3 regions of the Kribbella sp. NPDC004138 genome follow, and region 2 is predicted to be linked to each of the others. Evidence: riboswitches for the same ligand, from Rfam matches in the RefSeq annotation. Region 2 holds a riboswitch; each other region holds the start of a gene.

Region 1 (3,263 bases), on a different contig from region 2:
GAGCAGCTGATGCGGGACCGGGCGGACTTCGCCCGCAAAGGCATCGCCAAGGGCCGCAGCGCGATCGCGCTGCAATATGCCGACGGCATCCTGTTCGTCGCGGAGAACCGCTCGCCCGCACTGCACAAGGTCGCGGAGATCTACGACCGGATGGCGTTCGCCGCCGTCGGGCGGTACAACGAGTTCGAGAACCTACGGATCGCCGGCGTCCGGCTCGCCGACATGCGCGGGTACTCCTACGACCGCCGCGACGTCACCGGCCGGGCGCTGGCCAACGCCTACGCGCAGACCCTCGGCGCGATCTTCTCCTCCGGCGGTGAGAAGCCGCTCGAGGTCGAGATCCTGGTCGCCGAGATCGGCGCGAGCCCGGCCGAGGACCAGATCTACCGGCTGACCTACGACGGCTCGATCGCCGACGTCCGGGGGTACGCCGTGATGGGCGGCCCGGCCGAGCAGGTCGCGGACTACATCGGCGAGCACTACAGCGAGGGCATCTCGCTGGCCGGCGCGCTCCGGCTCGCTGTGGACGCGCTCGGCCACGACGGCACCGAGGTCCGGGAGCTGACGCCGGACCAGCTCGAGGTCGCGGTCCTGGACCGGACCCGGTCGCAGGTGCGCAAGTTCAAGCGGATGTCCGAGGAGACGCTCGCCGGCATCCTGAGCGAGTCCCGCCCGGCCGAGGCCCCCACGGAGCCGGCCGAGGAGGAGTCCGAGGCATCGGGCGAGTCGCCGGCGGACGAGGCTCCGGTGGCCCCGTCCGAGGACGACGCGCCGGTCGCGCCGCCGGAGGATCCCGACACCGACCGTCCGCTGTGACGGACCGGCACGAGAGCTCAGCCGCTACCGAGGAGGTGGCGGCTGAGCAGTTCTCGGGCCAGTTGGATGTCGCTCGGGTCGGGGATCCGGAGCCGTGGGAGCTGCTGGGGGAGGAGCCCGGCTTCCACCGGTTCCTGACGGTGAACCTGCGCCGCTACCGGATGCCGGACGGCCGCGAGGTCGACTGGGACGTGTTCGGCCCGAAGTCCGCGGCCGGGATCACGTCCGGCGTGACGGTGCTGCCGTTGACCCCCGAGGGCCGGATCGTGACGGTGCGGATGTTCCGGGCCGGTCCGGACCGGGTCGTCACCAACCTGCCGGGCGGCTATGTCGAGCCAGGCGAAGAGCCCGCGCTCGCCGGCGCCCGGGAGCTCGAGGAGGAGACCGGCTACCTCTGTGAGTCGCTCGACATCGTCGGCTGGCAGTGGTCGTCGGCGTCCTCGACGTACCGCAAGTACGTCGGGATCGCGCGCGGCTGCCGCCCGGACGGGAAGCAGCAGCTGGACGAGACCGAGGACTGTGTCCCGGTCGAGCTGACCGTCGACGCGTTCCGCGCCGAGCTGCGCACTCCCGGTGCGATGACCGGAATCGACGCGGCCTATCTGGCGTTGGACCACGCAGGATTGCTTTGACACACTGCGGAGGATCGATATGAGCGACTGGAACGCGAACGTCATCGAGGAGTTCCGGGCGAACGAAGGCAAGGTCGGAGGCCAGTTCGAGGGTGCACCGATGGTGTTGCTGCACCACTACGGCCGCAAGAGCGGGCAGGAGTACGTCGCTCCGACGATGTATCTCGCCGACGAGACCGACCCGGACGTGATCTACGTCTTCGCCAGCAAGGGCGGCGCGCCCACCGACCCGGAGTGGTACCGCAACCTCGTCGCCGCCGGTAAGGGCACCGTCGAGATCGGCACCGAGAAGCACGACGTCACGGTCACCGACGTGACCGGCGCCGAGCGCGACCGCATCTACGCCGAGCAGGCGCGCCGCTACCCGGGCTTCGCCGATTACGAACGCCGGACCGCCGGTGTCCGGACCATCCCCGTCCTCGCGCTGAAGCGCGCGTAAGGGGCCGGTATCCTGGCGGCGGACCGCGACTGGCGCTGAGGTGGACGACCACCGGGGAACGGTCTGCCATCCGGCTTCGCCGCGCGCCTGGGCACCTTCTGCGACACAGGAGTGCTCCAGATGACCGCTGATCTCATGATCGGGACCGATCTCGCGGCCGAGATGGTCGCCAAGGCTGCCGAGCGCGCCCGCGCCCTGCAGGAGCAGTACGGCGTCCAGCCGTGCCTGGCGACTGTTCTGGTGGGTGACGACCCAGCCTCGGCGACGTACGTGCGGATGAAGCAGAACCGCTCGAAGAAGGCCGGGATCGCGTCGCGCAGCGTCGTACTGCCGGCCACGACGACCACCGCCGAACTCGTCGCGGAGATCACCAAGCTGTCCGGCGACCCGGCGGTGCACGGGATCCTGCTGCAGCACCCGGTGCCGGCGCAGATCGACGAGCGGGCCGCGTTCGAGGCGATCGACCCGGCGAAGGACGTCGACGGCGTGACCATGCGCTCGTTCGCGGCGATGGCGTTCAATGACACCAAGGACCCGAGGTTCCGGTCCGCGACGCCCGGCGGGATCATGCGACTGCTCGCGGCGTACGACGTGCCGCTCGAAGGGGCGCACGCGGTGGTGATCGGCCGCAGCCCGATCCTCGGCAAGCCGGCCGGCATGTTGCTGCTGGCATCGAATGCGACCGTCACGTACGCGCACTCCCGGACGCGCGACCTGCCGGAGCTGGTCCGGACCGCGGACGTCGTGATCGCCGCCGTCGGCAAGGCGAACTTCGTCCGCGGCGACTGGCTGAAGCCCGGCGCCGTGGTGGTCGACGCCGGATACAACGAGGGCAACGTCGGTGACGTGCACTTCGCGGAAGCGGCCGAGGTCGCCCGGCTGATCACGCCGGTCCCGGGCGGCGTCGGGCCGATGACGATCGCCCTCCTCCTGGAGCAAACCGTCGACGCCGCCGAGGCCCAGCTGCGTTAGCGGTCGCAGCCGCCGTCCTTGTCCGGGCGTGAGTGCGGCCGGGCGACGTCGTCGATGCCTTTGTAGGCGTACGGATCGGTCCCGGCGACCATGACGATGTCGCGGTAGTCGTGCTTGGCGACGTGAACGCCGTCCGGCGCGGAGTGCCAGGGGAGCAGCGACTCGGCGCTCATGTAGTGGTTGGCGAGCGCGCGGCGGAGTCCGCGCCGGCCGGTGTTCGGCAGTGATCGGTGCAAGAGGTATCCGTTGAAGATCACCGCCGAGCCGGCCGGCACCTCGACCGGTACGGCGTCGTCGTCGGAGTACGGGAAGTCGAATGCCTCCACCGTGCAGTCGAAGCGGAGATCGTCCTGCTCCCGATCGGGATAGATGACCCCACGGCGGTGCGAGCCCGGCAAGACCCA
Region 2 (3,263 bases):
GTCCTCGGCACCGTCCTGAACTCGGTCTACCGCCACGACGTCGACACCACAGGTCTGCCGGCGCAGGCAGCGGACGCGGTCGAGAAGGGCCTCGGCGGCGGACTCGCGGTGGCCGCGAAGACGGGGTCGGCCGATCTTGCGAACAGCGTGCGCGACGCCTTCCTGACCAGCCTGAACACCACGATGTGGGTGTCCGCCGGCATCGCTGTCACCGGCGCGGTCCTCGCGGCCGTACTGATGCCGAAGCGCGCCGCGAAGCCCTCGCCGGACGTGCTGACGGGTGTGCAGGACTCCTGATCACACGACACAGCGCCCGCTCCACGGGGGAGCGGGCGCTGGTTTGCGTGTCAGTTGAGCACGAGGCCCGGGTACAGCGGGAACTTGTCGAGCATCTCGGCCGAGGCGGCCTTGGTCTTGTCGGCGACGCCGTCGGCCAGCACGTACTTCGCCTTGGACGGTGCGCCCGCGGAGGTGGTCGTCGGCGTGGTCGCGGAGAGCACGTCGACGATCAGCTCGGCGACCCGGTCGAACTCGTCGGCGCCGAAGCCGCGCGTGGTGAGCGCCGGCGTACCGATCCGGACGCCCGACGTGTACCAGGCGCCGTTCGGGTCGCGCGGGACGGCGTTGCGGTTGGTGACGATGCCCGCGTCGAGCAGCGCCGACTCGGCCTGCCGGCCGGTGATGCCGTACGACGAGACGTCGAGCAGGACCAGGTGGTTCTCGGTGCCGTCCGTCACCAGCTTGACGCCGCGCTTCATCAGGCCGTCGGCAAGCGTGACCGCGTTGTCGGCGACCGCCTGCGCGTACTCCTGGAACGAGGGCTGCCGCGCCTCGGCCAGCGCGACGGCCTTCGCGGCCATCGTCTGGCTGAGCGGGCCGCCCAGGACCATCGGGCAGCCGCGGTCGACGGACTCGGCGTACTCCGGCTGGCACAGGACCATGCCGCCGCGCGGCCCGCGCAGCGACTTGTGCGTCGTGGTCGTCGTGACGTGCGCGTGCGGGACCGGGTCGAAGTCGCCGGTGAAGACCTTGCCCGCGACCAGGCCGGCGAAGTGCGCCATGTCGACCATCAGAGTCGCGCCGACCTCGTCGGCGATCTCGCGCATCTTCGCGAAGTTCACCTTGCGCGGGTACGCCGAGTAGCCGGCGATCAGGATCAGCGGCTTGAACTCGCGGGCCTTGCGGGCGACGTCGTCGTAGTCGAGCAGCCCGGTCGCCGGGTCGGTGCCGTAGGAGTGCTGGTTGAACATCTTGCCGGAGATGTTCGGCCGGAAACCGTGCGTCAGGTGACCGCCGGCGTCCAGCGACATGCCGAGCATCTTCTGGTCGCCGAGCGCCTTGCGGAGCTTGGTCCAGTCCTGTTCGGTCAGGTCGTTGACGTGCTTCGCGCCCGCTTCGGCCAGCGCCGGGGACTCGATCCGCTGGGCCAGGATCGCCCAGAACGCGACCAGGTTCGCGTCGATACCGGAGTGCGGCTGGACGTAGGCGTGCGGAGCGTCGAACAGGGCCCGCGCGTGGTCGGCCGCGGTCTGCTCGACGGTGTCGACGTTCTGGCAGCCGGCGTAGAAGCGGTGCCCGATGGTGCCCTCGGCGTACTTGTCCGACAGCCAGTTGCCCATCGTGAGCAAGGTGGCGGGGGAGGCGTAGTTCTCACTCGCGATCAGCTTCAGCGAGGACCGCTGGTCGGCCAGCTCGGCCTTGATCGCGCCGGCGATCGTGGGCTCCACCGCGGCGATCACCTGCAGCGCGTTGTTGTACGCGGCCGACGCGGCGGCGGCGTCGAAGGGTTGAGTCATCGTTGTCTCTCCTGCGGTTGCAGTGGGTCGCCGGCACCCAGGCGCACGGTGCCCGCGTTCTTCGCTCCCCGGTGGTTCTCCACCTAGCGCGCCAGTCGCGACGCCTCACCCTATCGCGCGCGCCGCCCCCGTCGTCGCTTACGTCCGAAGAACTGGCGAGACGTCACTCCGGTTCTTCGGACGCAACGTGTCAGAGGGCGCGGTCGATGATTGCGGGGAAGGGGGTTGAGCGGGGGAGAGTGCCGAAGACACCGCCCCAGTCGTTCGCCAGGCGGGACGCGACGAAGGCGTCCGCGACAGTGGGGGTCGAGTTCCGGATCAGCAGCGAGGCCTGCAGGCACAGGGCCATCCGCGCAGCCAGTCGGCGGGCACCTGCTTCGGCATTCTCGGTGTCAGCAAGCGCTTGCAGTACGTCGTTCGCCGCCGCGTCCAGCCGCTGATCGGCACCCTGAACGGCAGCCATCTCCGTCAGCCACGCGTCGAGCGACTCCGGGCGGCGCAGCGCCCGCAGGACGTCGAGCGCGTTGACGTTGCCCGACCCCTCCCAGATCGAGTTCAGCGGCGACTCCCGGTAGAGCAGCGGCAGCCCGGACTCCTCGACGTACCCGTTCCCGCCGAGGCATTCCAGCGCCTCGGCCACCATGAACGGCGTCCGCTTGCACACCCAGAACTTCGCGAGAGGTAACGCAATCCGCCGAAACGCCGCCTGCTGCGGGTCGCCCGCGGTCGCGGCGTCCACCGCGGCGGCCAGGCGCATCCCCAGGGCCGTCGCTGCCTCGGACTCGATCGCGAGATCCGCCAGCACGTTCTGCATGGCAGGCTTGTCCGCCAGCAACCCACCGAACGCGCTCCGGTGCCGCGTATGCCAAACAGCCTCGACCAGCGCCCGCCGCTGCAGGGCCGCGGAGCCCAGCACACAGTCCAGCCGGGTCGCCGCGACCATCTCGATGATCGTCCGCACTCCGGCGCCCTCGTCTCCCAGCCGGTACCCGATCGTGCCGTGGAACTCGACCTCCGACGACGCGTTCGACCGGTTCCCGAGCTTGTCCTTGAGCCGCTGCAGCGCGAACGGGTTCCGGTTGCCGTCGGCAAGAACCCGCGGTACGACGAAGCAGCTCAGTCCGTCCGGCGCCTGCGCCAGGACCAGGAAGAGGTCCACCTGCGGCGCGGAGCAGAACCACTTGTGCCCGTTCAGCTGGTACACGTCCCCGGCGGGGGTCGCGGTGGTGAGGTTCGCCCGGACGTCGGAGCCGCCCTGCTTCTCGGTCATCCCCATCCCGGCGAGTACGCCGCGCTTCGCCCCGACCGGCAACCGCCGTACGTCGTACCGGGTCGACGCCAGCTGTGGGACCCATTCCTTGGCGAGCTGCTCGTCCGCCCTCAGCGCCGGCACCGCGGCGTACGTCATCGAGATCGGGCAGCCGTGCCCGGGCTCGACCTGCGACCACAGGTAGAACCCGGCGGCGC
Region 3 (3,263 bases), on a different contig from region 2:
GGTTGGCTGAAGGGGCGCGCTCGACTCTGTGGTCGCGTCAGTCGGCGCGCCGCACAAGTACGAGGAGAATCGATCGCATGTAGGCATTATTCGCCGACAACCGGCGAGCGGGTCAAGTTGGGCTCGCTCGTATCTCAATATCTGGGACAAGCGTCTTACGATCAGCGTGTCGGTAACTTGATGCCACCGCAATGGCTCTGTGAGGTTAATCAGTCACATACTGGGGTCGCGCGCTCGAAGGTTTCCACCGCCCCCTCTCCCGATCGGAGTGACCATGCGCCTCTCGGTACGAATCCTCGTGGCGGCCGTTGCCGTCGCCCTCTGCGGATCGCTGTCACTGACCGCCGCCGCGGCCGACACCCGGACGACCATCGTCAACGCGGCCAACGGCGAGGTGGGCCAGCAGGAGACACCGCCCGGCAGCAACTGCAACCCGTACGGACCGTGCGAGGCGTGGTGCGCGCACTTCGCCACCTGGACCTGGCGGCAGGCCGGCATCCAGATCCCCAACTACGGCTTCACCGGCGACATCTACACCTGGGGCCAGGGCAAGGGCCGCACGCACGACGGCGACACCGGCATGCAGCCCGGTGACATCGTGCTCTACGGCACCAGCCCGGATGACACCGACACCAGCGTGCACACCGGCGTGGTCGTTGCCGTCGGCACCGACGGCAGGATCACCACGGTCGAGGGCAACTCGGGCAACGAGGTGCGCAAGCACGGGCCGTTCGACCCGCAGCACGCCGGGAACGCCGGCCGTCCCGCCGACATCTACGCCTGGGTCTCCGCGGTCTGATCCCCTGATCGAGCCGGTGCGGCACTCGTCCCCCGCACCGGCTCCCCAACTGCCTGGTCCGGGGGAGGACCTAGCATGCGAAAGGTGACTGACGATCCGTACGGCGACGAGCAGCTGGTGCATCTGTACGACCTGGACAACCCGCCGGGCGACGACCACGCCTACTACCGGTCACTGGCCGAGGGCACGACGAAGGTCATCGACTTCGGCTGCGGCACCGGTCTCCTCACCCGTTCCCTCGTTGCACCGGGCCGGGCGGTGATCGGCATCGACCCGAGCCCGACGATGCTCGGCTACGCACGCCGCCAGCCGGGCGCCCAGGCGGTCACCTGGATCGACGGCGACCATCACGTGGTCGAGCCGAGCGGCGATGCGGATCTCGTGGTCAGCAGCGGCAACACGATGATGCACGTCGCGGAACACCAGGCGTCGGTGACAGCGCTCGCCGCCGCGCTGCGTCCCGGTGGGATGTTCGCGTTCGAGTCGCGCAACCCGGCCGCCCGCGCGTGGGAGCAGTGGACGAGCGACGCGACGTACGGCGAGCGCGACACCGCGGCCGGGCATCTGAAGGAGTGGCTCGAGCTGATCGAGATCGCCGGCGGGCGCGTGGTGTTCGATGCCCACAACGTCTTCCCGGACGGCCACGACGCGGTCTACCGCAACGTCTTGTACTTCCGGACGGCCGAGGAGATCACGGCCGATCTGCGGCAGGCCGGGTTCACCGACGTGACGATCGAGAGCGGGTGGCACGGGCAGCCGCTGACCGCGGACGCGCCGATGCTCGTCGTCCGCGCCACGAAGTAGTCTGGGCCCACCGCGACTGGCGAGGGTGGATCACCACCAGGGAGCGAACTACAGGGCGTCGTCCGCCTGGGCGCCTCCGATCGACTCGGAGGTCCCGATGCGCCTGCGGTACGGAACGAATCCTCATCAGACGGCCGCTGTCGAGCACCCGCCGTTCACGGTGGTCGCGGGCGAACCGTCGTACATCAACATCCTCGACGCCCTGACCGGATGGCAGTTGGTGCGCGACGCCGCGCGGACGCTCGGGAGGCCGGCAGCGGCGTCGTACAAGCACGTCTCCCCCGCCGGCGCGGCACTCGGCGAGACCGTGGCGGCGGCGTACACCCGCGCCCGGGACGCCGATCCGAAGTCGTCGTACGGCGACTTCGTGGCGGTCTCGCACCCGGTCGACCTGGAGCTGGCCGGCGTGCTGAAGCGGGTCGTCTCGGACGGGATCATCGCGCCCGGGTACGACGAGGGCGTCGTCGAGATCCTGGCCGCGAAGAAGCGCGGAACCTACCTGGTGCTCGAGGTCGACCCGGAGTTCGAGCCGCCGGCCGAGGAGGTACGCGAGATCTTCGGCGCGCGGCTGACGCAGGAGCGCGACGCGCTGCCGATGCCGCGCGACCTCCCCGACGATGCCGTGCTCGGCCTGATCGTCGCCCGCTACACCCAGTCGAACACCGTGGTGATGGTGAAGGACGCGGTGGCGATCGGCATCGGCGCCGGCCAGCAGTCCCGCGTCGACTGCACCCGCCTGGCCGGTGAGAAGGCCGCGCTGTGGTGGTCACGCCGCTCGGACGAGCCCCTCACCGGCGTCACGATGGTGTCCGACGGCGTACTCCCCTTCAGCGACAACGTCGACGAGGCGCAGCGGTACGGCGTCACGCACATCGTGGAGCCCGGCGGGTCGATCCGGTCCGGCGAAGTCGCCGCGGCGTGCGCCGAGCGAGGCATCCGCCGGACCGTGACCGGTGTCCGGCTGTTCCGGCACTGATCAGGGAGCCGAGCCCACCTTCTCCCGTGGCGCCGGGGGCGCCGGCGGCGATCCGCCCTCGAGTTGGATGTCGGGCACGATCCGGTCCAGCCAGCGCGGCAGCCACCAGGCGCGCGGGCCGAGCAGCGTCATCACGGACGGGACCAGGATCATCCTGACGATGCTGGCGTCGATCAGCACGGCCACGGCCATGCCGACCGCCAGCATCTTCACCGTCGGGTCGTCGTCCTGGACGAAGCTCAGGAAGACCACGATCATGATCGCGGCCGCCGTGGTGATCACCCGCGCGGTCGCGCCGATCCCGATCGCGACCGCGCGGTGGCTGTCCCCGGTCGCGATCCAGGCCTCGTGCACCCGGGACAGCAGGAACACCTCGTAGTCCATCGAGAGCCCGAACACGATCGCGAACATCAGCATCGGCACGAACGACGGGATCGGCACCTTCTCGTCGATCCCGACCAGCGACGATCCCCAGCCCCACTGGAAGACCGCGACGATCACGCCGTACGCGGCCCCGACCGACAACAGGTTGAGAACCGCGGCCTTCACGCCGATCAGCAGCGAGCGGAACGCCACCGTCAGCAGCACGAACGCGAGCAGCACCACAGCCCCGATCAGCCACGGCATCCGGCTGCCCACCTTCTCGGTGAAGTCGACGTACCCGGCGGTGGTGCCGACGACGTA

The links. Region 2 has a riboswitch for ZMP and ZTP ahead of ACWEOO_RS20730 (glycine hydroxymethyltransferase). Riboswitches for the same ligand answer to the same signal wherever they lie in the genome.
Region 1: linked by a shared signal. The riboswitch ahead of ACWEOO_RS06080 (bifunctional 5,10-methylenetetrahydrofolate dehydrogenase/5,10-methenyltetrahydrofolate cyclohydrolase) and the one ahead of ACWEOO_RS20730 (glycine hydroxymethyltransferase) in region 2 are both predicted to bind ZMP and ZTP.
Region 3: linked by a shared signal. The riboswitch ahead of ACWEOO_RS11735 (5-aminoimidazole-4-carboxamide ribonucleotide transformylase) and the one ahead of ACWEOO_RS20730 (glycine hydroxymethyltransferase) in region 2 are both predicted to bind ZMP and ZTP.

The regions. Positions count from the first base shown of each region.
Region 1 is NZ_JBSGFZ010000003.1:397,849-401,111, reverse strand. Features, by position in the region: gene prcA (proteasome subunit alpha) at 1-816, shown strand, start outside; gene ACWEOO_RS06090 (NUDIX hydrolase) at 852-1,448, shown strand; gene ACWEOO_RS06085 (nitroreductase family deazaflavin-dependent oxidoreductase) at 1,468-1,887, shown strand; ZMP/ZTP riboswitch at 1,903-1,987, shown strand; gene ACWEOO_RS06080 (bifunctional 5,10-methylenetetrahydrofolate dehydrogenase/5,10-methenyltetrahydrofolate cyclohydrolase) at 2,008-2,859, shown strand; gene ACWEOO_RS06075 (phytanoyl-CoA dioxygenase family protein) at 2,856-3,263, opposite strand, start outside.
Region 2 is NZ_JBSGFZ010000014.1:60,387-63,649, forward strand. Features, by position in the region: gene ACWEOO_RS20725 (DHA2 family efflux MFS transporter permease subunit) at 1-297, shown strand, start outside; gene ACWEOO_RS20730 (glycine hydroxymethyltransferase) at 348-1,796, opposite strand; ZMP/ZTP riboswitch at 1,825-1,905, opposite strand; gene ACWEOO_RS20735 (acyl-CoA dehydrogenase family protein) at 1,987-3,263, opposite strand, start outside.
Region 3 is NZ_JBSGFZ010000007.1:112,424-115,686, reverse strand. Features, by position in the region: gene ACWEOO_RS11745 (CHAP domain-containing protein) at 275-799, shown strand; gene ACWEOO_RS11740 (class I SAM-dependent methyltransferase) at 884-1,603, shown strand; ZMP/ZTP riboswitch at 1,606-1,682, shown strand; gene ACWEOO_RS11735 (5-aminoimidazole-4-carboxamide ribonucleotide transformylase) at 1,701-2,579, shown strand; gene ACWEOO_RS11730 (MMPL family transporter) at 2,580-3,263, opposite strand, start outside.